4 regions of the Pseudomonas sp. H1_D04 genome follow, and region 2 is predicted to be linked to each of the others. Evidence: predicted binding sites of a transcription regulator. Region 2 holds the regulator's gene; each other region holds the start of a gene.
The links. The regulator FliA, encoded in region 2, starts transcription of late flagellar genes. The targets are predictions, from matches to a motif close to CTAAAGTTTNNNNNNNNNNNGCCGNTAA.
Positions count from the first base shown of each region.

Region 1: AB4N82_RS27000 (methyl-accepting chemotaxis protein) is a predicted target of FliA. The motif match lies at 2,737-2,764, and genes of this name have one in related genera.
Region 3: AB4N82_RS00465 (methyl-accepting chemotaxis protein) is a predicted target of FliA. The motif match lies at 6,150-6,177, and genes of this name have one in related genera.
Region 4: motA (flagellar motor stator protein MotA) is a predicted target of FliA. The motif match lies at 4,183-4,210, and genes of this name have one in related genera.

Region 1 is NZ_CP162826.1:5,803,507-5,811,063, forward strand. It holds partial or broken gene AB4N82_RS26975 (FMN-dependent NADH-azoreductase) at 1-13, opposite strand, end outside; gene AB4N82_RS26980 (LysR substrate-binding domain-containing protein) at 139-1,047, shown strand; gene AB4N82_RS26985 (MmcQ/YjbR family DNA-binding protein) at 1,044-1,400, shown strand; gene AB4N82_RS26990 (DUF1294 domain-containing protein) at 1,389-1,772, opposite strand; gene AB4N82_RS26995 (undecaprenyl-diphosphate phosphatase) at 1,769-2,599, opposite strand; gene AB4N82_RS27000 (methyl-accepting chemotaxis protein) at 2,832-4,466, shown strand; gene pnuC (nicotinamide riboside transporter PnuC) at 4,644-5,207, shown strand; gene AB4N82_RS27010 (AAA family ATPase) at 5,204-5,725, shown strand; gene ggt (gamma-glutamyltransferase) at 5,837-7,557, opposite strand, start outside.
Region 2 is NZ_CP162826.1:3,967,296-3,974,852, forward strand. It holds gene flhA (flagellar biosynthesis protein FlhA) at 1-780, shown strand, start outside; gene flhF (flagellar biosynthesis protein FlhF) at 793-2,109, shown strand; gene fleN (flagellar synthesis regulator FleN) at 2,216-3,049, shown strand; gene fliA (RNA polymerase sigma factor FliA) at 3,046-3,786, shown strand; gene AB4N82_RS18440 (chemotaxis response regulator CheY) at 3,957-4,331, shown strand; gene AB4N82_RS18445 (protein phosphatase CheZ) at 4,350-5,138, shown strand; gene AB4N82_RS18450 (chemotaxis protein CheA) at 5,150-7,345, shown strand; gene AB4N82_RS18455 (protein-glutamate methylesterase/protein-glutamine glutaminase) at 7,394-7,557, shown strand, end outside.
Region 3 is NZ_CP162826.1:93,609-101,165, reverse strand. It holds gene queD (6-carboxytetrahydropterin synthase QueD) at 1-7, opposite strand, end outside; gene AB4N82_RS00490 (patatin-like phospholipase domain-containing protein) at 84-1,163, opposite strand; gene AB4N82_RS00485 (PepSY domain-containing protein) at 1,322-1,624, shown strand; gene AB4N82_RS00480 (PepSY domain-containing protein) at 1,624-1,935, shown strand; gene AB4N82_RS00475 (response regulator transcription factor) at 1,935-2,603, shown strand; gene AB4N82_RS00470 (sensor histidine kinase) at 2,600-3,952, shown strand; gene AB4N82_RS00465 (methyl-accepting chemotaxis protein) at 3,966-6,113, opposite strand; gene AB4N82_RS00460 (Na+/H+ antiporter family protein) at 6,353-7,557, shown strand, end outside.
Region 4 is NZ_CP162826.1:1,575,973-1,583,529, forward strand. It holds gene AB4N82_RS07315 (trimeric intracellular cation channel family protein) at 1-297, opposite strand, end outside; gene orn (oligoribonuclease) at 479-1,021, opposite strand; gene rsgA (small ribosomal subunit biogenesis GTPase RsgA) at 1,130-2,161, shown strand; gene motB (flagellar motor protein MotB) at 2,243-3,259, opposite strand; gene motA (flagellar motor stator protein MotA) at 3,263-4,114, opposite strand; gene AB4N82_RS07340 (HDOD domain-containing protein) at 4,282-5,817, shown strand; gene AB4N82_RS07345 (rhodanese-like domain-containing protein) at 5,875-6,690, shown strand; gene asd (archaetidylserine decarboxylase) at 6,706-7,557, shown strand, end outside.

The sequences.
Region 1 (7,557 bases), 1.8 Mb from region 2:
GCAACAGTTTCATGATGGATCTCCGAGATGGGATCGACTAGGGCGATCAGATGGCGGTGATGCTACACATGAAACGAATAGTCGATAAGCCGCCTGTAATGCGATAGTTTGTCCCACTGACAGGACAATAGGCTCACAATGCAAGATCTCAACGACCTCTATTATTTTGCCAAAGTCGTCGAAGCCGGCGGTTTCGCAGCCGCCGGTCGGCTGCTGGGCATCCCCAAGTCACGGTTGTCGCGGCGCATTGCCGAGCTCGAAGAGCGCCTGGGCGCACGCCTGCTACAACGCACCACGCGCCAGTTGACCCTCACCGCCGTCGGCGAACGCTACCTGCGCCACTGCCAAGCGATGCTGCTGGAAGCCGAGATGGCCGATGAGGCCGTGGCCAGCATGTCCAGCGAACCCCGTGGACGTCTGCGGGTGACGTGCCCGGTGGGGCTGGCACAGAACATGATGCCGGACGTGGTCGCCGGGTTTCTGGCAGCACATCCTCAGGTGCAGTTGGAAATGACCCTGGTCAACCGCCGAGTCGACCTCGTGGCCGAAGGCATCGATGTGGCGCTGCGAGTGCGTGAGCAAGGCGATGAAGACCCGCTGCTGGTCACCAAGCGCCTGCGCCCGGCCCAGACCGTCCTGGTTGCCAGCCCGAACTTCATGCATGGCCGATCTATCAGCACCCTTGATGACCTCAAGCAGCTGCCGATACTCGGTGCATTAGAGGCGGACCGGATGGTGCACCAGCGCATCCTCGATCCCCAGGGCAACCCCCACGACCTGATTATGGAAGCACGTCTGGGCGTTGATGACTTCAACGTGCGCAAGGCCAGCGCCATCATGGGCCTGGGCTTTACCGTACTGCCAATGATGTACTGCGAGGAAGAATTGGCCAACGGCCACTTGGTGCAACTGCTGCCGGAATGGTCACTGCCCGGCGGTTGGTTGCAGGCCGTCTACCCACACCGGCGCGGTGTGCTGCCGGCCATTCGTGCCTGGATCGATTACCTGGAAGAAGGCTTTAAAAGCTGCGGAGACCGCCTGCTATGAAGATGACCGAAGCGCAAGTCGCCACCTTTTGCCTGAGCCTGCCCGGCGCACGGGAGGACTACAAATGGGGCGGCGTGCGAGTGTTCTCGATTGCCGGCAACAAGATGTTCGCCCTGCAAAACCTGCGCGGCGACTCGTTGGCGTTCAAGGTCGACAAGGAACTGTTTCTCGGCCACGTGGACCGCCCCGGTATCCACCCCGCGCCATACCTGGCGCGTGCGCAGTGGATCATCATGAACACGCCCTACCCGCTGGGCGCCGAGGAACTGCGTGGCTTGTTGCAGCGCTCCCACCAACTGGTGGTGAGCAAGCTACCCAAGCGCACGCAGATTGGTTTGTTGCTAGAGGACTGACAGTAACGTGCCGCCAAGGAACAACTGGTCCAACCAGAACACTTGGTGCAACAGCACAATCACCCAGAACAGCAGCTGGAAAGACACCTTGCGCGTCTTGTGCCGGAACACCTGCTGAGCAATCAACGCCCCGGGCCAACCGCCGGCCAACTCAACGGCGTGCAGGATGTTTTCCGGGGTGCGCCAGCTGTCGGTGCGCGCCTTGCGTTTATCACTCCAGTACAGGAAAAACGCGATCACGCTGACCACGCCATAGGCCACCAGCGGGATCACGGTTTCGCCGCGCTGCCACACCAGCACCGACCCCAACAGCGGCGCGGCGCACAGCAGCACAAAGATCGCCGCCTTCAAGCGCGGGTGCTGGATGATCATGCCGTTGCCGCCGCCCAGTCGATCCAACCGAACTGCCAAGTCGCCAGGATCAGTAGGCCAAACCCGATGCGGTACCAGGCAAACGCCGCGTAGCTATGGCTGGCGATGAACTTGAGCAGGCCCTTGACCGCGATCATCGCGAAGATGAACGAGGTGATAAACCCAATGGCAAAGACCGGCAGGTCCGCTGGCTGGAACAGGTCGCGGTACTTGTAGCCCGAGTACACCGCAGCACCGACCATGGTCGGCATGGCGAGGAAGAACGAGAACTCGGTAGCAGTCTTGCGCGACAGGCCGAACAGCAGGCCGCCGATGATGGTCGAGCCGGAGCGCGAAGTGCCCGGGATCATCGCCAGGCACTGGGCAAAGCCTACCTTGAGTGCATCTTTCCAGGTGATGTCGTCGACGGTCTCGGCATGCACTTCATGCTCGCGGCGCTCGGCCCACAGCATGATGACGCCGCCCACCACCAGCGCTGTGGCGACAGTGATCGGGTTGAACAGGTAGTGGTGAATCAAGTCGGCGAAAATCACCCCAAGGACCACGGCCGGCAGGAACGCAATCAGCAGGTTGATCGTGAAACGCTGCGCATTGCGCTGGGTTGGCAAGCCGGTGACAACGTCGAGAATCTTGCGCCGAAACTCCCAGACCACCGCCAAAATGGCGCCGAGCTGAATAATGATGTTGAAGGCCATCGCACGTTCACCGCCGAAATCGAGCAAGTCGGCAACGATGATCTGGTGGCCGGTACTGGAGATCGGCAGGAACTCCGTCAACCCCTCCACTACGCCGAGAATCAATGCCTGAATGGCGGTCCAAAAATCCATGCTTCCCCCAAAGGTCATGCGCTATGGCACGCCTTGTTAGTCTTTTTTAATGGTTCACTGACGACGAGCGCGCTGAAGGCCCAGTGTTGATGATGATCAACACCAGTCTGCAAAAATTCTGTGAAAATCAGGCAGTACTCAGGTTTTTCGATTACGGGCCGAAAGCCTATCAGACAAGGCGTAAAAGTCGATGCGACGCCCACAATTATAAAAAGCCCGGAGTGACAGGACGATGAACAGTTTGCGCAATATGTCGATCAGCCGACGCCTATGGCTGATCCTGATAGTCGCCCTGCTGATGCTGCTGGCCCTGGGTTTGCTGATGCTCAAGCAGATCCATGACGACCTTTACCAAGCCAAACGCCAACAGACCCAACACGTGGTCCAGACCGCCAGCGGGATCCTGACGTTCTATCACGGCCTGGAAACCACCGGCGTGATGACCCGTGACGCCGCCCAGAAACAAGCCCTGAGCGCGGTGCGGGGGTTGCGTTACGACCATGACGACTATTTCTGGATCAACGACCTCACGCCCGTGATGATCATGCACCCGGCCAACCCCAAGCTCGATGGCCAGAACCTTTCGGCTATCCGCGATCCCGATGGGTTTGCTGTGTTCAACGAGTTCGTCAGCCTGGCAAAAGCCAAGGGCGCCGGGATCGTCAACTATCGCTGGCCCAAGCCCGGCGCACAGGCCCCCGTGGCCAAGACTTCCTATATCCAGCTGTTCGAGCCCTGGGGCTGGATTATCGGCTCCGGCGTCTATGTGGACGACGTGCAGGCCGAGTTCAGCGGCCAAGTGTGGAAAGCCTCCATGATCGGCCTGGGCATTGCGCTGGTGATGGGCCTGCTAGTGTCGCTGATCGTGCGCAGCATCGTGCGCCCGTTGCAGGCGGCGGTGAATGCCATGGGCAATATCGCCAGCGGTGAAAGCGACCTGACCCGCAGCCTCGACACCCACGGCCGTGACGAAATCACCCAACTGTCCCAGCACTTCAACAGTTTCACCGCCAAGCTGCGTCAGGTGGTAAGCCAGTTGCAGGTGTGCGCGAACGCCTTGGGTCAGTCCTCTACCGACCTGGGCAACAACGCCAGCTCGGCCCATGACCGCAGCCAGCAGCAGTCGCAGCAGATGGAGCTGGTGGCCACTGCCATCAACGAAGTCACCTACGGCGTGCAGGACGTGGCCAAGAACGCGGAACATGCCGCCAGCGAAATGCGCGATGCCCAGGCCCAGGCGCACCAAGGCCAGGTCAATATCGACAGCAGCCTGCAACAGATCGACCAACTCTCCAGCACCATCAGCCAGGCGGTGGAAGTGATCCGCACGCTGTCCAGCGAAAGCACCCAGATCGGTGGCGTGCTGGAAGTGATCCGCTCCATCGCCGACCAAACCAACCTGCTGGCCCTGAACGCTGCCATCGAAGCGGCTCGCGCCGGGGAGCAAGGCCGAGGGTTTGCGGTGGTGGCCGACGAAGTGCGCCTGCTCGCCCAACGCACGCAAAAGTCCACCGCCGAAATCCAGGTGATGATCGAGCGCCTGCAAGGACACTCGGAAGCGGCGGTCAAGGTGATCAGCGACAGCCACAGCGCCTCCCAACTGACCATTGAGCAGGCAGGTCAGGCCGGTGCCAGCCTCACTGCGATTGGGCAGGCCTTGCACAACCTCAACGGCCTGAACGCGTCCATCGCCAGTGCCACCCTGCAACAGGCCCATGTGGTGGAAGACATCAACCAGAACGTCACCCAGGCGGCGGGCTTGTCCCACAGCACGGCACTGGCAGCGGAACAGTCCAGTGTGGCCAGCGCGCATTTGCGCGGGTTGAGCGAGCAGCTCGACGGCCTCTTGCGCCAGTTCAAGGTCTAATACTGCTCCAAATGTAGGGGGGGGCTTGCCCCCGATGGCGATATATCAGTCTGCATAGGTGCAACTGACCTTTCGCTATCGGGGGCAAGCCCCCTCCTACATTTGCCCTACTGTGTTTTGAAGATTGCTGGCCTGTGGTTACAATCCCCGCCCTCTCCCACTCCCCAAGGAACCGCCATGTCCGGGCTTGAATTGTTCGCCGCTGCCCTGGGGGTGATCGCTGTCTGGCTGACGGTCAAGCAAAACCCATGGTGCTGGCCCATCGGGCTGGTGATGGTGTTGCTGTACACGTGGGTGTTCTACGACGTGAAACTCTATTCCGACATGCTGCTGCAGGTGGTCTACGCCGCGCTGCAAGTCTATGGCTGGTGGCAGTGGACCCGCGCGGGCGAGGTCAAGCAAGGCCGCCAGGTCACGAGCCTGGGGGTGCCGGCAATCATGACCAGCCTCGCGATCGGCGCGGTGGGCAGCCTGCTGCTCGGTGCCGCCATGGCCCACTGGACCGATGCTGCGCAACCCTGGCTCGACGCGGCCCTCACCGGCTTCAGCCTGGTGGCGCAAATGTGGATGGCGCAGAAACGCGTGCAATGCTGGCCGTTGTGGATTGCCGTGGATGTGATCTTCGTCGGGCTGTTCCTCTATAAAGGCCTGTACCTCACCGCCGGGCTCTATGCCTTGTTCACCGTGATCGCCGTGCAGGGCTGGCGTGAATGGCGCGCCGATCCGGCGTTGCGCACATGAAAGTAGTGGTTTTGGCGGGGCCTGAATCCAGCGGCAAAAGCTGGCTCGCAGCGCAGTTGCACGCGCACTTTGGTGGGTTGATGGTCGGCGAGTATGTGCGCTATTTCATTGATCACCATCAGCGCGATACCTGCCTGGCGGATATCCCGGCCATCGCCCACGGCCAACTGGCCTGGGAAGACGCGGCCCGCGCCGAACAACCTCGCCTACTGGTTCTCGACACCCATCTGCTCACCAACAAGCTGTGGAGCCAGACCCTGTTCGGCGACTACCCGGCGTGGCTCGACGATGAGTTGTTGGCACGTCATTACGACCTGCACCTGTTGCTCTCCCCCGAAGATGTGGAGTGGACGGCCGATGGCCAACGCTGCCAGCCGGAACTGGAGGATCGTCGCGCGTTTTTCCAGCAAAGCCTGGACTGGATGCACCAGCATCAGCAGCCGGTGGTGGTGATTCGCGGGAATTGGGAGGAACGCTGCAAAGCCGCGTTTGCTGCGGTAAAACAGCTGTTGCAGTGAGCGAGCTTGTCGAATCGTCGCATCGCGCGAACCGGGTGGCGAAGCCGCCCAAAAACAAACACCGCGATCTGCCTGGCAGACCGCGGTGTTTTTTATTGGGAACCGAGGCGTTTAGTAGCCCAGGGAAAGCCCAGTATTACGACGCGGGTCGTTAGCCCCGTAGAAGCGATTGTTACCCACCGGCTTGCCACCCAGGGACGGCGCACCTACCAGGATCGCCGCCAAGTGGTTGGCATCCTGCGGCCCTGCAAACTTATGGCCCCAGCTTTCCAGAAGCTTCTGGGTATCCGGGCTGACCGCGAAGGTCTCAAGGTTGGTGGTTTCCGGCATCCACTGCTGGTGGAAACGCGGCGCATCCACGGCTTCCTGGATGTTCATCTTGTAGTCGATCACGTTCAAAATGGTCAGCAGGGTCGCGGTGATGATGCGGCTGCCACCCGGCGTGCCCACCACCATGACGGCCTTGCCATCCTTGGTCACGATGGTTGGGCTCATCGACGACAACGGCGCCTTGCCCGGGGCGATGGCGTTGGCTTCACCCTGCACCAGCCCGTACATGTTCGGCACGCCGACCTTGACGGTGAAGTCGTCCATTTCATCGTTGAGAATCACCCCGGTCTTGCTCGCCATCACGCCCGCGCCAAACCAGTCGTTGAGGGTGTAAGTGACGGACACCGCATTGCCCCATTTGTCGACGATGGAGTAGTGGGTGGTGTTGTTGCCTTCATGGGGCGAGACCCCCGGTTTGATCGCCTGGGAATCACCGGCCTTTTGCGGCTCGATAGCATCACGCAGCTTGGCGGCGTAGTTTTTATCCAGCAGATGCTCGATCGGGTTCTTCACGAAATCCGGGTCGCCGAGGTAGCTGTTGCGGTCCACATAGGCGTGGCGCATGGCTTCGATCTGGTAGTGCAGGCCTTGGGCCGAGTGATAGCCCAGGTCGGCCATCGGGTAGCCTTCGAGGATATTCATGATCTGGCAGATCACTACACCGCCCGAGCTCGGCGGCGGCGCGGAAACGACGTGGTAACCCCGGTAGTCGCACTCGATGGGCGCCAGTTCGCGGGTCTTGTACTTGTCGAGGTCGGCCTGGGTGATGATGCCTTTGCCTGCCTGGCTGGAATCTACCAGGGCCTTGGCGACCCAACCTTTATAGAAACCGTCCGAACCTTTGGCGGAGATTTCCTTCAGGGTCTTGGCCAGGTCTTTCTGCACCAGTTTCTGTCCGACCTGCATCGGCTGGCCGTTGTGCAGGAAGATAGCGCGCAGGTCCTTGTCTTTTTCGAATTCGCCGGTTGCGGTGTGCAGCAGGTCGATGTCGCCTTGTTCCAGGGCGAAACCGTTTTCTGCCAGCTTGATCGCCGGGGCAATCACCTGGGCGCGCTTGAGGGTGCCGTACTTGCTCAAGGCCAGTTCCATGCCCGACACGGTCCCCGGCACGCCTACAGCCAGGTGACCCTTGGCGCTGAGGCCTTCGATGACGTTGCCGTCCTTGTCCAGGTACATATTGGCGGTAGCCGCCAGCGGGGCTTTTTCGCGGAAGTCGAGGAAGGTCTTGCGCCCGTCCGCCAGTTGCACGGTCATGAAACCGCCGCCGCCCAGGTTGCCCGCCGCCGGGTACACCACCGCCAGCGCATAGCCTACGGCCACGGCCGCATCCACCGCGTTGCCCCCGGCCTTGAGCACATCCACGCCCACATGAGTTGCCAAATGCTGAGCCGTCACCACCATGCCATTTTCACCGGCCACCGGGGCTTGGGAAGCAGCTTGTACACCACTGACCGTCAACACCAGGGCAGTGGCAATCAAGGTACGGCTGAAGGGTTGGTATT
Region 2 (7,557 bases):
CCAGGCCAGGTGTTCGGCAGCCTCAACGGCATTACCGCCAAAGATCCGGCTTTCGGCCTGGAGGCGGTGTGGATCGAAATCAGCCAGCGCAGCCAGGCGCAGTCACTGGGCTATACCGTGGTGGACGCCAGCACGGTCGTCGCGACCCACCTCAACCAGATTCTGTACAAGCACTCCCACGAGCTCATCGGCCACGAAGAAGTCCAGCAATTGATGGGCTTACTGGGCAAAGCCTCGCCAAAACTGGCGGAAGAGCTGGTGCCCGGGGTGCTGTCGCTGTCGCAATTGCTCAAGGTGCTGCAAGCGCTGCTGGCCGAACAGGTACCGGTACGCGACATTCGCAGCATTGCCGAGGCCATCGCCAACAACGCCGCCAAGAGTCAAGATACCGCCGCGCTGGTGGCTGCGGTGCGTGTCGGATTGTCCCGTGCAATCGTGCAAAGCATTGTAGGGCTTGACTCTGAGCTGCCTGTGATCACCTTGGAACCAAGGTTGGAACAAATATTGCTCAATAGTATTCAGAAGGCAGGACAAGGCCAGGAAGAGGGCGTTCTGCTGGAGCCAAGCATGGCTGAAAAGCTGCAGCGTTCGTTGATCGACGCCGCACAGCGTCAGGAAATGCAGGGCCAACCGGTGATTCTGCTGGTGGCAGGTCCGGTCCGCGCGATGTTGTCGCGGTTTGGACGCTTGGCAGTACCGAATTTGCACGTTTTGGCTTATCAGGAAATTCCTGACAACAAGCAAGTGACTATCGTCGCGACAGTAGGGCCCAACGGCTGAGGGTAGTGGGTTATGCAAGTTAAGCGTTTTTTCGCCGCCGATATGCGTCAGGCCATGAAACTGGTCCGTGATGAGCTGGGCGCCGACGCCGCGATTATCGGTAACCGTCGTATTGCCGGCGGTGTCGAGCTGACGGCTGCCCTGGATTACACCCCCTCGGCGCTGGCGCCGCGTGTACCGAACATGGAGCTCGAAGACGAGCTGCGCAAGACCGCTTCGCGCATCGTCTCGGCCCAGGCTGAGCTGAGCATGCGTGGCGACAGCGATACCACCACCAATCGCCAGTTGTTCGCCGGGCTGCCGCTGACCGCTGCCGAACCACTGGTTGAGCCGACCTTCGTCGAGCCGCCGCGTCCTGCCGCGCCAGCCCCGGCCGCCGCAGTTGACCAGCGTGTGTTCGACTCGATGCGCTTTGAGCTCAACGGCCTGCGCGAACTGCTGGAAGTGCAGCTCGGCTCGCTGGCCTGGACGCAGCTGCAAGGCAGCAAACCGCAACAGGCCAACCTGTGGCGTCGCCTGCAACGCATTGGCTTGTCCGGCCCGTTGTCCCGCGACCTGCTGGCCCTGACCACCGAAATCGAAGAACCACGCCAGGCCTGGCGCATGTTGCTGGCCCACCTGGCGCGGATGATCGCTACCCCGGAAATCGAACCCCTGGAAGAGGGCGGTGTGATCGCCATGGTCGGCCCTGCCGGCATGGGCAAGACCACCACCCTCGCCAAGCTGGCAGCGCGTTATGTGCTCAAGTACGGCGCGAATAATATCGCGCTGGTGAGCATGGACAGCTACCGGATCGGCGCCCAGGAGCAGCTCAAGACGTTGGGCCGCATCCTCAATGTACCGGTGACCCACGTCGACCCGGGCCAGTCCCTGGCCAACGCCCTCGATCCGCTGCTGCGCAAGCGCGTGGTGCTGATCGACACCGCCGGCTTGCAAGCCAGCGACCCGGCGTTGCGCATGCAACTGGAAACCCTGGCCGGGCGTGGTATCAAGTCGAAAAATTACCTGGTGCTTGCAACCACCAGCCAAAAACAGGTTCTTACCGCTGCGTACCATAGCTACAAACGCTGTGGCCTGGCCGGTTGCATCCTCACGAAACTGGATGAAACCGCCAGCCTGGGTGAAGTGTTGAGCCTGGCTATCAGTCATGAATTACCGGTTGCCTACCTGACCGACGGGCCGCGGATCCCGGATGATCTTCATCTGCCGCGCCGTCATCAGTTGGTCAGCCGTGCCGTCAGCGTGCAAATGCAAGAAGAGCCTAGCGAGGAAGCGATGGCCGATATGTTCGCCGACCTCTACCACAACCCGGCAAAACGGGTCGGTTGAAGTCAGGATGAACACCGTGAAATGTACCTACATTGATGGTCTGCAAGCGATTCACGCGGCCAAGCCATGTAGCCTGCGTCTAAGCAAGACAAGGTAAAGAAATAAAATGGGCAGCATGCATCCCGTACAGGTGATCGCGGTGACCGGCGGCAAAGGTGGCGTCGGAAAGACTAACGTGTCAGTGAATTTGTCCCTGGCCCTGGCAGAGCTTGGCCGTCGCGTCATGCTGCTGGATGCTGACCTGGGGCTGGCGAACGTCGACGTTCTGCTGGGACTGACGCCCAAACACACCCTTGCCGATGTGATCGAGGGGCGCTGTGAGCTGCGCGACGTGCTGCTCCAGGGCCCTGGCGGGATCCGCATCGTGCCGGCTGCCTCCGGTACCCAGAGCATGGTGCACCTGAGCCCGGCGCAGCATGCCGGCCTGATCCAGGCATTCAGTGATATCGGCGACAACCTCGACGTGCTGGTGATCGACACCGCCGCCGGGATCGGCGAGTCCGTGGTCAGCTTCGTGCGCGCCGCGCAGGAAGTCCTGCTGGTGGTCTGCGATGAACCCACCTCGATCACCGACGCCTACGCCCTGATCAAACTGCTTAACCGTGACTACGGCATGAACCGCTTCCGCGTCCTGGCCAACATGGCCCAGAGTCCGCAGGAAGGGCGCAATCTGTTCGCCAAGTTGACCAAGGTCACGGATCGCTTCCTCGATGTCGCCTTACAATACGTCGGCGCAGTTCCCTACGACGAGTGCGTGCGCAAGGCTGTGCAAAAGCAGCGTGCAGTCTACGAAGCGTTCCCTCGTTCCAAATGCGCATTGGCGTTCAAGGCTATTGCCCAGAAGGTCGATACCTGGCCGTTGCCCGCCAACCCTCGTGGGCATCTGGAGTTTTTCGTCGAGCGATTGGTACATCAGACGAGCGCAGGACCGGTGCTATGACAGCGAATGGCTACAACGCCTACAAGAAATCTGCCCGTGACAGTCAGGGTGAGTTGATTGAGCGCTATGCGCCGCTGGTCAAGCGTATCGCCTATCACTTGCTGGCTCGCCTGCCCGCCAGCGTGCAGGTCGAGGACCTGATCCAGGCCGGCATGATCGGCTTGCTCGAAGTGTCGACCAAATACGATGCCAGCAAAGGCGCGAGTTTCGAGACGTATGCGGGTATCCGTATCCGTGGCGCGATGCTTGATGAGGTGCGTAAAGGTGATTGGGCGCCGCGTTCGGTGCACCGAAATACGCGCATGGTCAGCGACGCAATTCGTGCAATTGAAGCAAAAACCGGTCGCGACGCTAAAGATCATGAAGTTGCGGCCGAACTCCAATTGAGTCTCGACGATTATTACGGGATTTTGAACGATACCTTGGGCAGCCGCCTGTTCAGTTTCGACGACCTGTTGCAGGACGGCGAACACGAAGGGCTGCACGAGGACGGCGCGAGCGCGCATATGGAACCGTCACGCGACCTGGAAGATGAACGCTTCCAGGGTGCATTGGCGGACGCCATTGCCAACTTGCCCGAGCGCGAGCGGTTAGTGTTGGCGCTGTATTACGACGAAGAGCTGAACCTCAAGGAAATCGGTGAGGTCCTGGGGGTCAGCGAATCGCGTGTCAGCCAGTTGCACAGCCAATGCGCAGCCCGCTTGCGGGGGCGTTTGGGAGAGTGGCGAGCGCGCTGACAGGCAGTGTGGGGAGCATTGCAAAGCGATACCGCGAAGGTGATAGGCCTTCGTGGGTTCGATCCGTGGTGCCCCCGGCAGTCCTTTTTGTGTAATGCCTGTTGATTGAAATGGCGCGTCCAGGTGCTGGGCGCGTTTAAGACTGCTTGGAGGTCGAATTGGACAAGAACATGAAAATCCTCATCGTTGATGACTTCTCAACGATGCGGCGGATCATAAAAAACCTGTTGCGTGACCTTGGGTTCACAAACACGGTCGAGGCGGATGACGGCCTTACGGCGATTCCGATCCTCAACAGCGGGAGCATCGACTTTCTGGTAACAGACTGGAACATGCCGGGCATGACCGGTATCGACTTGTTGCGCCACGTGCGTGCCGACGAAAAACTGCGCAGCCTTCCCGTGTTGATGGTGACCGCCGAAGCCAAGCGTGAACAGATCATCGAAGCCGCCCAGGCCGGGGTCAACGGTTACGTAGTCAAGCCATTCACTGCACAGGCCTTGAAAGAGAAGATCGAAAAGATCTTTGAACGCATCCACGGCTAATGCCATCGCGGGGGAGCTATGGAGCATAAAGAAACGTCACAGGGAGACTTTGAGTCGACCCTGAAAAAGCATGCTCACCAGTTGGTCGACAGCCTTGAAAAAGGCCACTTCGGCGACGCGGTGCAGTTGATCCATGAGCTCAACCAGACCCGTGACCGCGGCCTGTACCAGGAAGTGGGCAAGCTCACACGCGAGCTGCACAGTGCGATCGTCAATTTTCAGATTGACCCGCACATGCCCCAGGCCGAAGAAATCTCGCAGATCACTGATGCCACCGAACGCCTGTCCTATGTGGTCAGGCTGACCGAAGCCGCGGCTAACCGCACCATGGACCTGGTGGAAAATGCCACGCCTCTGGTCAACGGCATGGCCAATGAAGCCCAGGCCCTCAGCGTTGACTGGGGCCGCTTCATGCGTCGCGAAGTCGGGGCTGAAGAGTTTCGTGAATTGGCCCGTCGGGTCGACGGTTTCCTGTCGCGCAGCGAACAGGAAAACCGCACGGTTTCCAGCAACCTCAATGACATTCTGCTGGCCCAGGATTACCAGGACCTCACCGGTCAGGTGATCAAACGTGTAACCCAGTTGGTTACCGAAGTGGAAAGCAATTTGCTCAAATTGGTGCTCATGGCTGGCCAGGTAGACCGTTTTGCCGGCATCGAACATGACCGCGAAGCGATCCTCTCTGAAAAAGATCCACAAAAACATCTCGCCAAGGGTGAAGGTCCGCAGATTCATGCCGATAAACGTGAAGACGTTGTGTCAGGTCAGGATGACGTAGATGACCTGTTATCCAGTTTAGGCTTCTAAGGAGCACCCACATGAGCTTCGGCGCCGATGAAGAGATCCTTCAGGATTTCCTTGTAGAGGCCGGCGAAATTTTAGAGCAACTGTCCGAACAACTGGTCGAGCTGGAAAGCCGACCGGATGATGCGAACCTGCTCAATGCAATTTTTCGCGGTTTTCATACTGTAAAAGGGGGCGCCGGCTTCCTCCAGCTCCATGAGCTGGTGGAGTGCTGCCACATCGCCGAGAACGTGTTCGACATCCTGCGCAAGGGTGAGCGTCACGTTGATTCGGAATTGATGGACGTGATTCTCGAAGCACTGGATGCGGTCAACGGCATGTTCAGCGAAGTTCGCGAACGTGCCCCGATCACGGCGGCCACCCCGGAACTGCTGGCCGCCCTGGCGCGCTATGCAGAGCCGGCCGACACCACGGCAGCGCCGGTGGTTGAGGCCGCGCCTGAGCCGGTGGCGGAGCCTGAAGCGGATGTGACGGACAACGAGTTCGAACAACTGCTCAACTCCCTCAGTGCCGTCAAGGCCGAAGCTGAAGCACCGGCCGCCGTTGCCCCGGCAGCGGCACCGACCAGTGAAGACATCACCGACGCCGAGTTCGAATCCCTGCTCGACCAGTTGCACGGCAAAGGCCAGTTCGCCGCCGATGCGGTGGCGCCTGTCGCGGCTGCCGAAGCGCCTGCGGCCCCGGCCAGCACCGACATCACCGATGACGAATTCGAAGCCTTGCTTGACCAGTTGCACGGCAAAGGCACGTTTGCGGTCGACGCCCTGCCGGAAGTGGCGGCAGCGCCTGCTGCTGCGGCGGCTGCCAGTGCCAAGCCTGCGGACGATGGGTTGATCTCTGATCACGAATTCGAAGCGCTGCTGGATGATTTGCACGGCAAGGGCAAGTTCAGCGAAGTCGCCCCAGCGGCTGCAGTCGCCACGGCAGCACCGGCTGCTGCTAAAGCGGCTGCGCCTGTGGCAGCGGCCAAGCCCGCAGCCCCGGCTCCAGCTCCTGCGCGTGCGGCTGCGCCACCACCGGCGGAAAAACCGGCCAGTGAAGCCGAAACCACCGTGCGGGTTGATACCGCGCGTCTGGACGACATCATGAACATGGTCGGCGAGCTGGTACTGGTGCGTAACCGCCTGGTGCGCCTTGGCTTGAGCAGTGGCGATGAAGCCATGCAGAAGGCCGTGTCGAACCTCGACGTGGTGACGGCTGACCTGCAAACCGCGGTGATGAAAACCCGGATGCAGCCGATCAAGAAAGTCTTCGGCCGCTTCCCGCGCCTGGTTCGTGACCTGGCGCGCCAGCTGAAGAAAGAGATCAACCTAGAACTGGTGGGTGAAGAAACCGACCTCGACAAAAACCTTGTCGAGGCCCTGGCCGACCCGCTGGTCCACTTGGTGCGCAACGCTGTCGATCACGGCGTCGAAACCCCTGAAGAACGCGAAGCCTCGGGCAAGTCCCGTGGCGGCAAGGTGATTCTGGCGGCGGAGCAAGAAGGCGACCACATCCTGCTGTCGATCACCGATGACGGCAAGGGCATGGACCCGGCGATCTTGCGCAATATCGCCGTCAAGCGTGGCGTGATGGACAAGGACGCCGCCGACCGCCTGACCGACACCGAGTGCTACAACCTGATCTTCGCCCCTGGCTTCTCGACCAAGACCGAGATTTCCGACGTGTCGGGCCGTGGCGTGGGCATGGACGTGGTGAAGACCAAGATCAGCCAGCTCAATGGCTCGATCAACATCTACTCGACCAAGGGCCAGGGCTCCAAGATCGTCATCAAGGTGCCGTTGACCTTGGCGATCATGCCGACCCTGATGGTGATGCTGGGTAACCAGGCGTTCGCCTTCCCGTTGGTCAACGTCAACGAGATCTTCCACCTCGACCTGTCGCGCACCAACGTGGTGGACGGTCAGGAAGTGGTGATCGTGCGTGATAAAGCGCTGCCGTTGTTCTACCTCAAGCGCTGGCTGGTTGCATCGGCTGCCCATGAGGAGCAGCGCGAAGGCCATGTGGTGATTCTCTCGGTGGGCACTCAGCGGATCGGCTTTGTCGTCGATCAACTGGTTGGCCAGGAAGAAGTGGTCATCAAGCCTTTGGGCAAAATGCTGCAGGGAACCCCGGGCATGTCGGGTGCGACCATTACCGGTGACGGTCGGATCGCGCTGATTCTCGATGTTCCGAGCATGCTCAAGCGTTACGCCGCACGGCGTATTTGATTCTGGCGGGGCAGGGCGGTAATGCCCGCCCCGCCTAACGGAGTGTTTATGGCAGTCAAGGTCCTGGTGGTGGACGATTCGGGTTTCTTCCGCCGCCGCGTCTCGGAAATTCTTTCCGCCGATCCAAGCATCCAGGTGGTCGGTACGGCCACCAACGGTAAAGAGGCGATTGATCAAGCCATTGCGCTAAAGCCGGACGTGATCACCATGGA
Region 3 (7,557 bases), 2.5 Mb from region 2:
TTTCCACAGTATTTTCAGCTCGGTCAGGTATCTGGCAGGCGGCGAGTTTAACAGCTTGATCACGCGCCGCGCATACCGCTGGGTCAAAGCGCCTGCAAGCGCTCGCCCAGGCCTCCGTTATCCGCCAGTTGCAGAAACTCATCCCCCAACCGCTGGCTCTCGCTCATCGCGGTTTGCCAGTACTTATTGCGGATTCTGTCGTCGCCCAAAAAGCGTTTGAAATCGCTGCGGTCCGGCAGTTTGCCGTGGGGCAGGCGGGCCAGGTAGTCCTTGGACGGCGCCAGCAGCAACACGTCCTGCAATCCCTGCTGATTGCTGCGCCGCCATGGCAGCCCTTTGTCGAACCAGCCGGGGATCACCCGATCGGTAAAGTGCGGGTACAGCACGATGTCATCGCCGTGGTAGGGAAGATCAAGGTGGTAGTCCAGCAGGCCGCCGTCGCGGTAGGTGCCAGCGCCTGCGCCGGGCAGGTCGCGCACGCCTTGCATCACCATCGGGATCGAGCCCGACGCCAGAAGTGCCTGGCGCAGGTTGCCTGCATCCAGTTCAAGAAACCGCGATGGGAAATCCTTCAGTGGATGCACCGGTGGCAGTTGGCGCGGGTCATGGATGATCAACCGTTCGAAATGCCGCGACAGCCGCGCGCGGCCGCGCAGGTTGTCGGCGATCACCGTTGACAGGCCCAGACCCAGGCGCCCGCGATGGTCGTCGGCAAGCAGGCCGTGGCTTTTGACCACCATGATATTCAGGCGATAGTCGGGATTGTCCAGTACGCGTGCATCGCGGCCGGCCAGCAGGTCGTCGAGCATGCGCTGGCAGCTCTGGGTGACCTCGGCCATGGTCACGCCTTTGGCAAAACGCTGCTCGTTGTACAAGCGGCCGAGGTCCAGCAGGCCTTGCACCGGGTCGGGCAGGCAGGCGCTGGCAAAGCGCCAGGAACCGATGGATGCGCCTATCAGCGCCCGCTCCCGTGGTGCGCGGGGCAGCCAGTCGCCGAACAGCGCCAAGTCCAGGCCCTGGATGCCCAAAGCCTTGGGGCCGCCAGCCGCACCGGGGAGGATGCCTACGTCGGCAGGCTTAAGGCCTTGTTCGCGGATGCGGGCGAGGGCGCGCGTGCCGGCCTTGAGGGTCAGGGCGGGAAACTTGATGTGAATGGCTGTCATACCGGTCTCTGTTGAAGCGAGCGGGGCAGTATAGGAAATCTCGCGGGTTGTGGGAAAAGGCCTTTCCCGAAATTGCCATGGTGGCAATTCAGTTTCAGTTAAGTTGCGGCATATACCGTGGCTGGCGTAGGACTAACTTCGTGTTATGGAGACTTATCATGAAACGCCTCACTGCTCTGGTCGCCGCCGCTATCATCGCCTCCGCGGCGTCCCAGGCCGGAGCCGTGGACCCCGACAAGCCACTGACCGTGCCCGCCACTGTTACAATTGTCGCCTTTGACCAACTGGAAGCCACGGCCCTGGCCCTGCACCCCGGTTCGACGCTGCTGGACACCGATCTGGACGAGGCGTATGGCAAGTACGTCTACGAGGTTGAGTTGGAAGATCGCCACGGCATTGAATGGGATGTTGAATTGGACGCGCTCACCGGGCAGGTTCTCAAGAATCATCAGGATACGTAATGAAGGTAAATTTACGCGCCGGCAGTCGAGTGGCGTTGGTGCTGGTGGTGTTCTGCTCAGGTTTGCAGGCCCGCGATCTCAACCAGGACGAAGCCCTCGCGCTGCGCCAGCAGGGGGTGATCCTGCCGCTGGAGCAACTGTTGCAGCAGGCCATGGCGCGGTATCCAGGCTCCCGTTTGCTGGAAGCCGAGCTTGAGAAAAAACACGGCCAATATGCCTACGAAGTGGAGTTGGTGACCACCGAAGGTGTGGTACGTGAGATTAAACTCGACGCCACCAACGGTGTACTGATCAAAGACGAGGAAGACTGATGCGCCTGCTCCTGGTGGAAGACAACGTACCCCTGGCCGATGAATTGTTGGCCGGCCTACAGCGCCAGGGCTATGCCGTCGACTGGCTGGCCGACGGCCGCGACGCTGCTTACCAGGGCCGCAGCGAACCCTACGACCTGATCATCCTCGACCTCGGCCTGCCCGGTTTGCCCGGCCTTGAGGTGCTGGCGCAATGGCGTGCAGCCGCGTTGGCCACTCCGGTGCTCGTTCTTACCGCCCGCGATTCGTGGGCAGAACGGATCGAAGGGCTCAAGGCCGGTGCCGACGACTACCTGAGTAAACCCTTTCACCCCGAAGAACTGCACCTGCGCATCCAGGCGCTGTTGCGCCGTTCCCACGGCCAGGCCAACCAGCCCACCTTGCAGGCCGCCGGGCTGCACCTGGACGAAGGTCGCCAATGCGTACTGCGCGACGGTGACGAGATCCAACTGACCGCCGCCGAATTCCGCCTGTTGCGCTACTTCATGCTGCACCCCGAACAGATCCTGTCGAAAAGCCACCTGGCTGAGCACTTGTATGACGGCGAGACAGAGCGCGATTCCAACGTGCTGGAAGTCCACGTCAATCACCTGCGCCGCAAATTGGGGCGCAGCGTGATCGAAACCCGGCGCGGCCAGGGTTACCGCTTTGGCGCCAGCCCTGCATGAAGTCGATTCAACGCCGCCTCAGCCTGGGGTTGATCAGTGTGATGGTGATCGTCGGCCTGGTGTTGGCGCAAACCAGTCTGTGGTTGTTCGAAGCCGGTTTGCAGCGCTACCTGGAAGCGGGGTTGCGCAACGACGCTGAAAACCTGTTGGTGGCGCTGGTGCGCGGGCCCAACGGCGTACAGTTGGATGAGCAGCGCCTCTCGCCGGCCTATCAGCGGCCGTTTTCCGGGCATTACTTCCGTATCGATTTTGCTGACACCCATTGGCGTTCCCGTTCGCTGTGGGATCAGGAGTTGCCCCGACTGCCCGAAGTGGGGCTCAAGGGCAACCTGCAACTGGGCCCGGAAGGCCAGCAGTTGCTGGTATTGCGCTCGGACTACAAACGCTTTGGCCAATCAATTTCCATCAGCGTGGCTCAGGACTACACACCGGTGCGGGAAAGCTTCCGGCTGATGCGTCAGATCGGTCTGGTGCTGGGGTTGGTGGCGTTGCTGCTGGTATTGATCCTGCAGCGGGTCACCGTACGTCGCGCCTTGCGCCCGCTGGAAACCGCCCGCAACCAGATCGCCCAATTGCAGCAGGGCCAGCGCTCGCAACTCGACACCCAAGTGCCGTTGGAGCTGGAGCCGCTGGTGGCGCAGATCAACCACCTGCTGGCCCACACCGAAGACAGCCTCAAGCGCTCACGCAATGCCCTCGGCAACCTGGGCCATGCCCTCAAAACCCCGCTGGCGGTGCTGTTGAGCGCTGCGTCGAGCGAGGCGCTCAAGGATCACCCTAAACTGAGCAAACTCTTGCGCGAGCAGTTGGAGCAGGTTCAACAGCGCCTCAACCGTGAGCTCAACCGCGCACGCCTGGCCGGCGAAACCTTGCCGGGCGCCTTGTTCGACTGTGAAAAAGAACTGCCCGGTTTGCTGGCCACCCTGAACATGGTCCATGGCGAGCACCTGGACCTCAGTTACCACGCGGCCCCAGGCTTGCAATTGCCTTGGGACCGGGAAGACCTATTGGAACTGCTCGGCAACCTGCTGGACAACGCTTGCAAATGGGCGGATGCCGATGTGCGGCTGAATATCAGTGAAACCGCCAACAGCTACCTGCTGGCGGTTGAGGATGACGGCCCCGGTATCCCCGAAACCCAGCGCGATCAGGTATTCAGCCGTGGCACACGCCTGGATGAGCAGATTGATGGCCATGGTTTGGGGCTGGGGATCGTGCGGGATATCGTCGAGGTGTGGGGTGGGGTGTTGCAGTTGCAGGAAAGCGAGCTGGGCGGGCTCAAGGTGCTGATCGAATTGCCCTGTGGAAGGGGCGGTGCGACGATTCGACCGGCTCCCTCCCACATTTGACCCTCTTCAATCCTCAGACGCGGAACTGGTCCATCAACCCCTGCTGCTGATTCGCCAGGCTGTTCAACGCCTGGCTCACCCGCGCCGATTCATTGGCTTGTTCCGACAACGACTCGGTCACATCGCGAATGGTTGCCACGTTGTTGTTGATCTCCTCGGCCACCGCGCTTTGCTCTTCGGCGGCGCTGGCGATCTGCAGGTTCATGTCGCTGATCACTGTGACCGCATCGCCAATCTGGCGCAGGGCCGTCACGGCTTGGCCGACCTGTTCGACACTGCCCTGCGCCTGGCGATAACTGTTGCCCATGGAACCGACTACATCCTCGGTGCCGCTTTGCAGTTGCTCAATCACCAGGCGGGTTTCTTCCACCGATTCCTGGGTGCGCCGCGCAAGGTTGCGCACTTCATCCGCCACCACCGCAAAGCCACGACCGGCCTCACCGGCGCGGGCGGCTTCGATGGCTGCGTTGAGCGCCAGCAGGTTGGTCTGCTCGGCAATGCCGCGAATCACTTCAAGTACCGAGCCGATTTTCTCGCTATTGGCGGCCAGGCCTTCGACCTGGGCCATGGCCGTGCTCATATCCGCCGCCAGGTGGCCGATGTTGGTGGTGGTTTGGTCGATCACGGTCAGGCCGTCGCGGGTGGCCTGGTCGGCATCGCGTGCGGCTTGCGCGGCCTGGGCCGCGCTGCGTGCGACGTCCTGGGCGGTAGCACTCATTTCGTGGGAGGCGGTAGCCACCTGGTCGACCTGGCGGTACTGCTGTTCCATGCCGGCGCTGGTCTGCGTGGCAATCGCGGCGGATTGGTCGGCGGTGCCACGAGCGTCCTGCACCGAGCGTTTCACTTCGGCAATGATCGGCTGCAGCTTGTCGAGGAAACGGTTGAACCAGCCCGCGAGCTGCCCCAATTCATCCTTCTTGTCGTAGGCCAGGCGACGTGTCAGGTCGCCTTCGCCGCTGGCGATGTCTTCGAGCATGTGTGCCACGCCGAGGATCGGCCGCGTCACGCTGCGGGCCATCAGCCATACCAGTATCAGGCCGATCACCGCGGCCAGCAGGCCCAGGCCCAGTTCCAGCAACGTGCCACGCGCGTTGTCGGCATCCAATTGCGCCTTCAGTGCTTCGGCTGGGCCGACCAGGACTTTTTCCGGCACATCCAGCAATACGCCCCACAGTTTGCCGTCGGGGATCGGCGCGAACGGCGCCAGCACCTTGAGCTGAAGGTCGGTGCGCAGGCTGCGGATCTGTGGGCCGCTGGCCAATGCACTGAGCACTTTAGGGCCGCTGACGGTGTCGACTTGATCCAGGCGTTTGCTTAATTGAGTGGCATCCGCACTGTAGCCGGCGAGCAAACCGGTGGAGCTGAGGATGCTCACCTGGGTCTGGCCGTCGTACAGTTTTTTGCTGGCCTGTTGGCTCACGGCCTGGAGGCTGTTGAGGTTGATGTCCACCGACAGCGACGCGATGACTTTGCCGTTGACCATCAGCGGGAACACGATGCTGGTCATCAGCACGTTCTGGCCGTTGATCATATAAAAGTAGGGTTCGATCACGCATGGCTTGAGGGTGGTGCGTGGGCACGTGAACCAGGCGTTTGCCGGTTCACCACTGGGGCCAATGCTGGTGTCGGCCATGTCGCTTTCAGGCAGCGCCATCGAGGTGAGTGTGCCCGGAGTCGGCTGAGACCAGTACAGGGCGAAGCGGCCCTTGTTGTTACTGCCTAGCTCCGCCTGATCGGCGAACAACTCGTCCTTGCCGTCCAGCGCGTTGGCTTCAAACACCAGGGACAAACCCAGCAAGTCCGGGTTGGCCTGCAGCGCGGCCTTGACCTGGCGGGTCAGGTCTTCGCGGGTGTCGAAGGCATCGAGGAAGCGCTTTTCGGCCTGTTCGCGCAGGAACAGGACCTGACGGGAAAAACCGTGGCCGTATTGGTAGGCATCCATGAACTGTCGACGAATACCCAGCGCCTGCGCTTCGCCCTGGGCTTCGATGCGTGCCTGGGCGGAGGTGTTGAGCATCTGCATGCTGGACGCCTGGACCTGCTCCGAGCTTTGCGCCATGCGATACAGCGACAAACCCACCAGTAGGGTCACGATCCCTAGCAGGCAAAGACCGGCGAGCAGGGTGATTTTCCATTGAATGGAGAGCTGCCTGAGCGACATCGGGACATCCTTAACCTGAAAGCACATAGAGTCAGTTTATCGGCCGCTGTGAAGGCTTCTTTATTCAAACAATCAATTTAAATCTGAAATCGGTGTCGTTTTTTGACATGTAGCCCTACCTGCTGCAAAGTGCGCGCCCTCTAATAAGACCTCCTTAAAGCCTGCACGCGGGTCGCCAGCCAATGGCCACCTGGGCGCGGGCATGCCTGTTTTTTATGTTTCTGCTTGAGGTAACCATGATTAACGCAGTCATCGCCGCGGTCGGCACCATGCTGGTGCTCAGCCTGTCCCGCGTGCATGTGGTCATCGCCATCATTGTCGGCGCCCTGGTGGGCGGGTTGACCGGTGGCCTGGGCATCGAAGCCACGCTCAAAGCCTTCAACGGCGGTTTGGGCGGCGGCGCGACCGTGGCGTTGTCCTACGCATTGCTCGGCGCTTTCGCGGTGGCGATTGCCAAGTCAGGCCTGGCCCACGCCCTGGCGGACAAGGCGCTGTTGCTGGTCGACCGCCAGGAAGCCAGCGGCGGCAGCCACGTCAAATGGCTGTTGATCGGCCTGCTGTGGATAGTGGCGATTGCATCGCAGAACATCCTGCCGATCCACATTGCGTTTATCCCGCTGCTGGTGCCGCCACTGTTGTACGTGCTGACCAAGCTGCAACTGGATCGCCGCCTTGTTGCCTGCGTGATGACCTTCGGCCTGATCACCCCCTACATGTTCCTGCCGGTGGGCTTCGGCAACATCTTCCTTAACCAGATCCTGCTGGCCAATGTGGCCAACAGTGGGGTGGACATCAGTCAGGTCAACGTGACCCACGCCATGAGCCTGCCCGCCCTGGGCATGGTGGTTGGCCTGTTGGTGGCGGTGTTTATCAGCTACCGCAAAAAACGTGTGTATGACCTGGAAAAAATCGAGCGGGTCGAGCAAGTGGCCGTTCAGTACAACCCGCTGACCCTGATGGTGGCCGGCGTGGCGATTGCCTCGGCGTTCATCATTCAACTGTGGCTGGACTCGATGATCATCGGCGCTTTGGCCGGCTTCCTCATCTTCTCGGTGTCGGGGATTGTGCGCTGGCGCGACACCGACGACCTGTTCACCGAAGGCATGAAGATGATGGCTATGATCGGCTTCATCATGATTGCGTCCTCAGGCTTTGCCGAGGTGCTCAAGGCCACCGGCGACGTGCGCTCGCTGGTGGAGACCTCGGCGGCGTTCATCGGCCACAGCCGTGGGGTCGGTGCGTTGTTGATGTTGCTGGTGGGCCTGTTGGTGACCATGGGCATCGGCTCGTCGTTTTCCACGGTGCCGATCCTTGCCGCGATTTTTGTGCCGCTGTGTGTGCAGTTGGGCTTCAGCCCGATGGCCATCGTGTGCATCGTCGGTACGGCGGGTGCGCTGGGCGACGCCGGTTCACCGGCGTCGGACTCGACACTCGGCCCGACCTC
Region 4 (7,557 bases), 2.4 Mb from region 2:
CGCGACCAGGCCTACGGCGTCCAGCGCTAGAAACAGCGAGCGCAGATGGCGCATCAACGGTGCGATAAAGATCGTCACCAGCGCCGCGACGGAGGTCAGCACCAGGTATTCCGGGTGTTTGACCCACGTCAGCGGGTAATGCCCCAACAGCACATCGCGCACCGAGCCGCCGCCCAGCGCCGTTACGCAAGCGATCAGCACCACACCAAACCAGTCCATGCCGCGCCGACCAGCCGACAAGGCACCGGTCATGGCTTCGGCGGTGATGGCGATGAGGTAGAGCATCAGCAGCATGATGGCGATCCTTGCAAAGAGGCCGGCAGTCTAATCATTTGCTGATGGCACCAAAAGGGGGCGCTTGGCGATAAAACGAGTTGCCTGCATCGGGGGCAAGCCCCCTCCCACATTTGGACCTGGGAATACATTCAACTGTGGGAGCTGGCTTGTCTGCGATGGCGCCCGGTCAGCCGCCCCCATTTCAAGCCTTGATGAAATGCTTGCGGTAATGCTGCAGCTCGGCGATCGACTCGCGAATATCATCCAGCGCCAGATGGGTGCTGCCTTTATGGAAGCTGTCTTTGACTTCCGGCGCCCAGCGCGCGGCCAGTTCCTTGAGCGTGGACACATCCAGGTTGCGGTAGTGGAAGTAGCTTTCCAGCGCCTTCATGTGGGTATAAAGGAAGCGGCGGTCCTGGCAGATGCTGTTGCCGCAGATCGGCGATTTGCCCTTGGGCACCCACTGTTCCAGAAAGGCAATGGTTTCGGCTTCGGCTTCGGCCATGCTGATTCGGCTGTCGCGTACACGCTGAGTCAGGCCGGAGTTGCCATGGGTGCGGGTGTTCCACTCGTCCATGGTGGCGAGCACGGCGTCGCTGTGGTGGATGGCGATCACCGGACCTTCGGCCAAGGTGTTGAGGTTGCTGTCGGTGACAATGGTCGCCATCTCGATGATGACGTCGGTGTCAGGGTTCAGACCGGTCATTTCCAGATCGATCCAAATCAGGTTCTGTGGGTTTTGCATGGCTTGATTCTCTTGGCACCTTGGCGTAGCTGCGCAGTTTAGCAGGCGGGGCCGTGCTAGACTCGCGACCGTTTCACCCAACCTTTGCATTATCGACACGGAACACCAATGGCCAAACGCCAGCTCAACCGTCGCCAAAACTGGCGCATCGAAAAGATTCAAGGTGAGCGCGCCGCACGCGCCGCCAAACGTGAATCCTCCGCCGTGGAAGCGCTCGAGGGCGGCGACCTGGGCCCCGAGCAAACGGGCCTGGTGATCGCGCACTTTGGTGTGCAGGTCGAAGTCGAGGCGCTGGAAGGCGAACTCGCAGGCCAAGTATCCCGCTGCCACTTGCGCGCCAACCTGCCTGCACTGGTCACCGGCGACAAGGTGGTGTGGCGCGCCGGCAACCAGGGCATCGGCGTGATCGTCGCCCAACTGCCGCGCACCACCGAACTGCGTCGTCCTGACAGCCGCGGCCAACTCAAGCCGGTAGCGGCCAACGTCGACATGATCGTGATCGTGTTCGCACCGTTGCCCGAGCCCCATGCCAACCTGATCGACCGCTATTTGGTGGCGGCTGAGCATGCGGGTATTCGCCCGCTGTTGCTGCTGAACAAATTCGACCTGATCGACGAACAGAACGCCCCAGCGCTCAACGCGTTGCTGGCGGTCTACCGCACCTTGGGTTACCCAGTGCTGGAAGTCTCGGCTCACCACGGCAACGGCATGGAACAGCTGCAACAGCAGTTGGACGGACGCATCAGTGTGTTTGTCGGCCAGTCGGGCGTTGGCAAGTCATCGCTGGTCAACAGCCTGCTGCCGGAAGTCGACACCCGTGTAGGCCCGCTGTCGGAACTGTCCGGCCAGGGCACTCATACGACCACCACCGCGCGATTGTTCCACTTCCCCGGCGGCGGTGAACTGATCGACTCCCCGGGCATTCGAGAGTTCGGCCTCGGCCACGTCAGCCGCAGCGATGTGGAAGCCGGCTTTATCGAGTTCAACGACCTGATCGGTACGTGCCGCTTCCGCGACTGCAAACACGACCGCGAGCCGGGCTGTGCGTTGCTCAAGGCCCTGGACGATGGCCGTGTGCAGCAGCAGCGGATGAACAGCTATCGGTCGATTATTGCGAGCTTGCCCGAGAGCAGTTACTAAACCGCCCGCCCGCCGCGTTGCGGGTGAGCGGGCTTTTGGTGATGAGCGGGCTTGCCCCGCTCATCACAACCGCAAAAGAACTTACGAGCCCGTCTTAGGCGCCGTAGGATCCTTCATCCCACCATCGTCAAACAGGTTCAGCTTCTGCCGCAGTTCATGGGCCGGCAACGGCTCCTGCCCTGGCGGAATGGCATTCGGGTCAACCGGCACTTCGCCCGGCGCGCCCGCACCTGGGGTTGGCACGACAGGTGGCTGATCACCTTCTATCGCACGCTGAGCCTTCTTGGTCAGCACGACGATATCAATGCGACGGTTGATCGGATTGAACGGATCCTTGGGTTCAAATAGCTGCGAGGAGGCAAAACCCACCACGCGCGCCACTTGCGGGTCGGGGTAGCTGCCTGCCACCAACGCACGACGGGCAGCGTTGGCGCGGTTGGCCGAGAGTTCCCAGTTGCCGAAGTCACCCTGGCCGGCATACGGCTTGGCGTCCGTGTGGCCGCTGATGCTTATCTTGTTCGGCACTGCCTTGATGGTGTCAGCCATGGCCAACAGGATGTCTTCGAAGTACGGCTTTAGCCGCGCACTGCCGGAATCGAACATCGGCCGATTGGCGGCATCAGTGATCTGGATGCGCAAGCCTTCCGGAGTGATCTCGAACGAGATCTGATCCTTGAATTTCAGCAACTGCGGATTTTCATCCACCTTGGTCTGCAACTCTTGCAGCAACAGCTCCAGGCGTTCCTGCTCAACCTGTTCAGCCATGCTCTCGACGGTGTCGCGCTCGATCGGGATGTTCTCCTGAGGCGATTCGGTCTTGACCTCTGGATTGATGGTGCGCTCAGGGGCCAACTGCGGCGAGCCGCCCAGGTCGATCACAAAGGGCGTGCCGCTCTCCGAGAAGCCAATCGGATCTTTGAAGTAACCGGCGATGGCGATCTTCTGTTCGGGCGTGGCGGTCGACATCAGCCACAGCACCAGGAAGAACGCCATCATCGCCGTCGCAAAGTCGGCGAAGGCGATTTTCCAGGCGCCGCCATGGTGCCCCGCAGCGAAGCGCTTGACGCGCTTGATGATTATCGGCTGGTTGTTTTCCATGGCTTAGCGACCGCGAACCGCTTGTTCCAGCTCGGCGAAACTTGGGCGATGCTTCGGGTACAAGACCTTGCGACCGAACTCCACTGCCAACGATGGCGGCATGCCGGACGCGGACGCTACCAGACTGGCCTTGATCGATTCGTACAGGTTGATTTCTTCCTTGGCATCGTGAGCCAGGGAGGTGGCCAGCGGGCCGAAGAAACCGTAAGCGGCGAGAATACCGAAGAAGGTACCCACCAGCGCCGCACCTACGTGCATACCGATGGCCGCCTGATCGCCCTCGCCCAGGGAGGCCATGGTCACCACGATACCGAGTACCGCCGCGACGATACCAAAGCCGGGCATGCCGTCGGCGATGCCGGTCACGGCGTGGGAAGGATGCTCCAGCTCTTCTTTAAGGCTGAACAATTCCATGTCGAACAGGCCTTCCAGCTCATGGGGAGCCATGTTGCCGGAGGACATGATGCGCAGGTAATCGCAGATATAGGCGGTCATGCGCTCGTCTTTGAGCACGGCCGGGTACTTGGCAAAAATCGGGCTGGCAGAGGCGTCCTCGATGTCGGCCTCAATGGCCATCATGCCTTCGCGGCGGCTCTTGTTGAGGATCTCGTACACCAGGCCCAGCACTTCCAGGTAGAAGGTATGAGTGAAGCGCGAACCGAACATGGCCAGCGATTTCTTGACCACGTGCATAGTCATGTAACCGGGGTTGGCCTGAAGGAAAGCGCCCAGTGCAGCACCGCCAATGATCATCACCTCGAAAGGCTGGATCAGTGCCGCAATTTTACCGTGGGACAGGACGTACCCGCCGAGCACGCTCGCGAAGACGACGATGATGCCGATAATTTTAGCCATAGGAGATGAGTACTTGCGCCGTCGGGTTCATGGACATATTTGGGGGAACTGGAAAACTCTTGTTCCTCTTATCGGCAAAACTGCGCCAGACTATAGCCCGTTAAGGCGAAAAGCCAGTTCGGCCCGCTCCGGGCGTGTTGACCGCAAGTGATGATCGCGCCCCAATCATGGCTAATGAAACGACAGTCCCATCTGTAAGACCTATCTCTCTCGCCGCTTGGATCAAGCGCCTGGACGACGTGCTGCTGCCAGTTCCCCAGGCCAGCCACGACCGTGTGTGCAAAGCCATCCGCGACAGCCGCAGTTCGTTGCGAGATATTGCCGAGCTGATGCAAAACAGCCCGGCTTTGGTACTCAGCGTCATGCGCGAGGCCAACAGCCATAACCATGGCAGCCTGGCGGAGCCGGCGGAAAACCTCGAAGTAGCGCTCAATCGCCTGGGCCTCAAGCGCGCCGAGGAACTGCTGGCGCGCCTGCCCTCGGTGCCCGCCCAAGAGATTCCCGTAGCATTGCGTCAACTGTTGCTGGTGAGCCAGCACGCGTCGCAGCAAGCCAACGGTCTGTTCGGCAGTCGTCTGGCGCGGCTTTGGCAAGACATCCACTGGGGTAGCCTGCTGTTTCTGTCGCCGCTGTGGCCGATGGCCGTTGCCTACCCCAAGCTCCTTGAAGAGTGGGAACTGCGTGTCATCCACAAGGGCGAGCCTGCACGCAAAGTCGAGCAGGAGCTGTTCGGCGTGCGCCTGCTGGACCTGTGCCTAGGCCTGACCGAAGCCTGGCACCTACCGATCTGGGTATCCCAGGGCTATAACCTGCTGTTGAACGAGCAACGCTTGCTGGTCAAGGCACTTCATATCGCCCGTGAAGACGACTCATTGCGCCATCAGCAATTGCTAGACGCCGAACCCAACCTGCGCCGTTGGCTGAACCAGCCGGCCAATACCGTGCTGCTAGCCAACGGCCTGGCGATGTCAGCCCAAGAGTCCTGGACCTGCCCGCACACTCAACGCTGGCAATACCTTACCGCGCTGTATTTGCAGCAACCGCTGGCTGAAGTGCAGCAACAATCTCACCAACAAGCCGTCACCAGCGCCCGCAGCACTCTAATGCCCGACCTCTGGCACCCGGCGCTGTCGCTGATCTGGCCGTGGAATGTGCAGAAGATTCATCGCGGCCTGCTGCCGGCGCCGCCACCGACTGCCGAGGCCCTGGCCGTGTGGCGTAACCGCTGCACCGAACTGCTGTTGGAACCAAGCCGCTTTGCCAACGCCATGCATTTGACCACCTGCGCCAAGGAAGCTCTGGTGGCCAGCGGCATGCAGCGAGTCTTGTTGTTCATGGCCGATCGCGCCCTGAGCACCTTGCGCGTGCACCAGGCCGACGGTCTGCCCAAAGACGCCGCCAAATTGAGCCTGGACGTGGTCAACAGCACGCTGCTACAGCGCCTGCTGGAGAAATCCGCCCAAGTACGCCTCACGCCGGACAACCACGCGCAGTTCTCGGCCTTGCTGCCGCCGATCCTGCGCCGTCTGTTCACAGGCGAACACCTGCTGTTGCGTTCGATGAGCTGCAACGGCCGTGTGGTAATGCTGATGGTCGCCGACCAGGGCGGCGGACCGTTTTCGGAAACCACCGTGCAGGCTTTCGGCAAAACCGCCCAGTGCATAGAGAAAGCCCTGCACAGCTTTACCAACCGCAGCGCCTAATGCTTGCGCTACAATCGCCGTCCTTTATCGCCAACATTTGTGCCCAGGAGACCTCACATGCCTGACTTCTCTGGCTTGCCGCTGGTGATCGAATCCAGCGACCTGCTCGGTCAACTGGATGCCGAACACCTGATTCTGGTGGACCTCACCAGTGCCGCCCGCTACGCCGAAGGGCATATCCCCGGCGCGCATTTCGTTGACCCCAAACGCACCCAACTGGGCCAGCCGCCGGCCCCCGGCCTGCTGCCCAATAAAGCCGACCTGGAAAAACTCTTCGGCGAATTGGGCCACACGCCCGACGCCACCTACGTGGTGTACGACGACGAAGGCGGCGGCTGGGCCGGGCGTTTTATCTGGCTGCTCGACGTAATCGGCCACCAGAAATACCACTACCTCGACGGCGGCCTGCTGGCCTGGCTGGAGGAGAAATACCCCGTTTCCACCGAAGTGCCTGGCCCCGTCGGCGGCCCCGTCAGCCTCACGCTGCATGACGGTCCCACGGCCACCCGCGAATACCTGCAAAGCCGTCTCGGCGCGGCCGACCTGGGTATCTGGGACGCACGCGGCCCGCTGGAATATTCCGGCGAGAAGGTACTCGCCGCCAAAGGCGGGCACATCCCCGGCGCGGTAAATTTCGAATGGACTGCCGGCATGGACAAGGCGCGCAGCCTGCGTATCCGCCGCGACATGCCGCAGATCCTCGAAGACCTCGGGCTGACGAAAGATAAAGAAATCATCACCCACTGCCAGACTCACCACCGCTCTGGCTTCACCTACCTGGTGGCCAAGGCGCTCGGTTATCCCCGAGTCAAAGGTTATGCCGGTTCCTGGGGCGAATGGGGCAACCACCCCGACACCCCCGTTGAGATTTAAGGTTTAAGGACAGTTATGAAAAAGCAGTTGTTTATCCTCAGCCAGTACTTGCTGCCGCACCATTTGCTGTCGCGCCTCGCTGGCTGCATTGCCGAGTGCCGCGTGCGTTGGTTCAAGAACGCTTTCACCACCTGGTTCGCTAAACGCTACCAAGTAGACATGTCCCAGGCGTTGGTTGAAGACGTGACCGCCTACGAGCACTTCAACGCCTTCTTCACACGCGCCCTCAAAGATGGCGCACGCCCGCTGGATCAAACCCCAGGCGCGGTGCTCAGCCCCGCCGATGGCGCGGTCAGCCAGCTTGGTCCGATTGAGCATGGTCGTGTGTTCCAGGCTAAAGGCCACAGCTTTAGCGTGCTGGAGTTGCTGGGTGGCGATGCGGCCTTGTCGGCACCGTTCATGGGCGGGGACTTCGCGACGGTTTATCTGTCGCCGAAGGACTACCACCGTGTGCACATGCCATTGGCTGGCACCCTGCGGGAAATGGTCTATATCCCAGGCCGTATCTTCTCGGTAAACCAGACCACCGCCGAAAATGTGCCGGAGCTGTTTGCGCGTAACGAGCGTGTCGCCTGCATCTTCGACACCGAGCGCGGTCCGATGGCCGTCGTGTTGGTGGGTGCGATGATCGTCGCATCGATTGAAACCGTATGGGCTGGCCTGGTGACCCCACCGAAGCGCGAACTGAAAACCTTCCGCTACGACGAAGCGGCGCGTGCGCCTATTCATCTGGAAAAAGGTGCGGAGCTGGGTCGCTTCAAGTTGGGTTCGACCGCGATTTTGCTGTTTGGGCCGGATCAGGTGAAGTGGGCTGAAGAACTGGTGGCGGGTTCGCCAGTGCAGATGGGCCAAGGTATCGCTTTACCT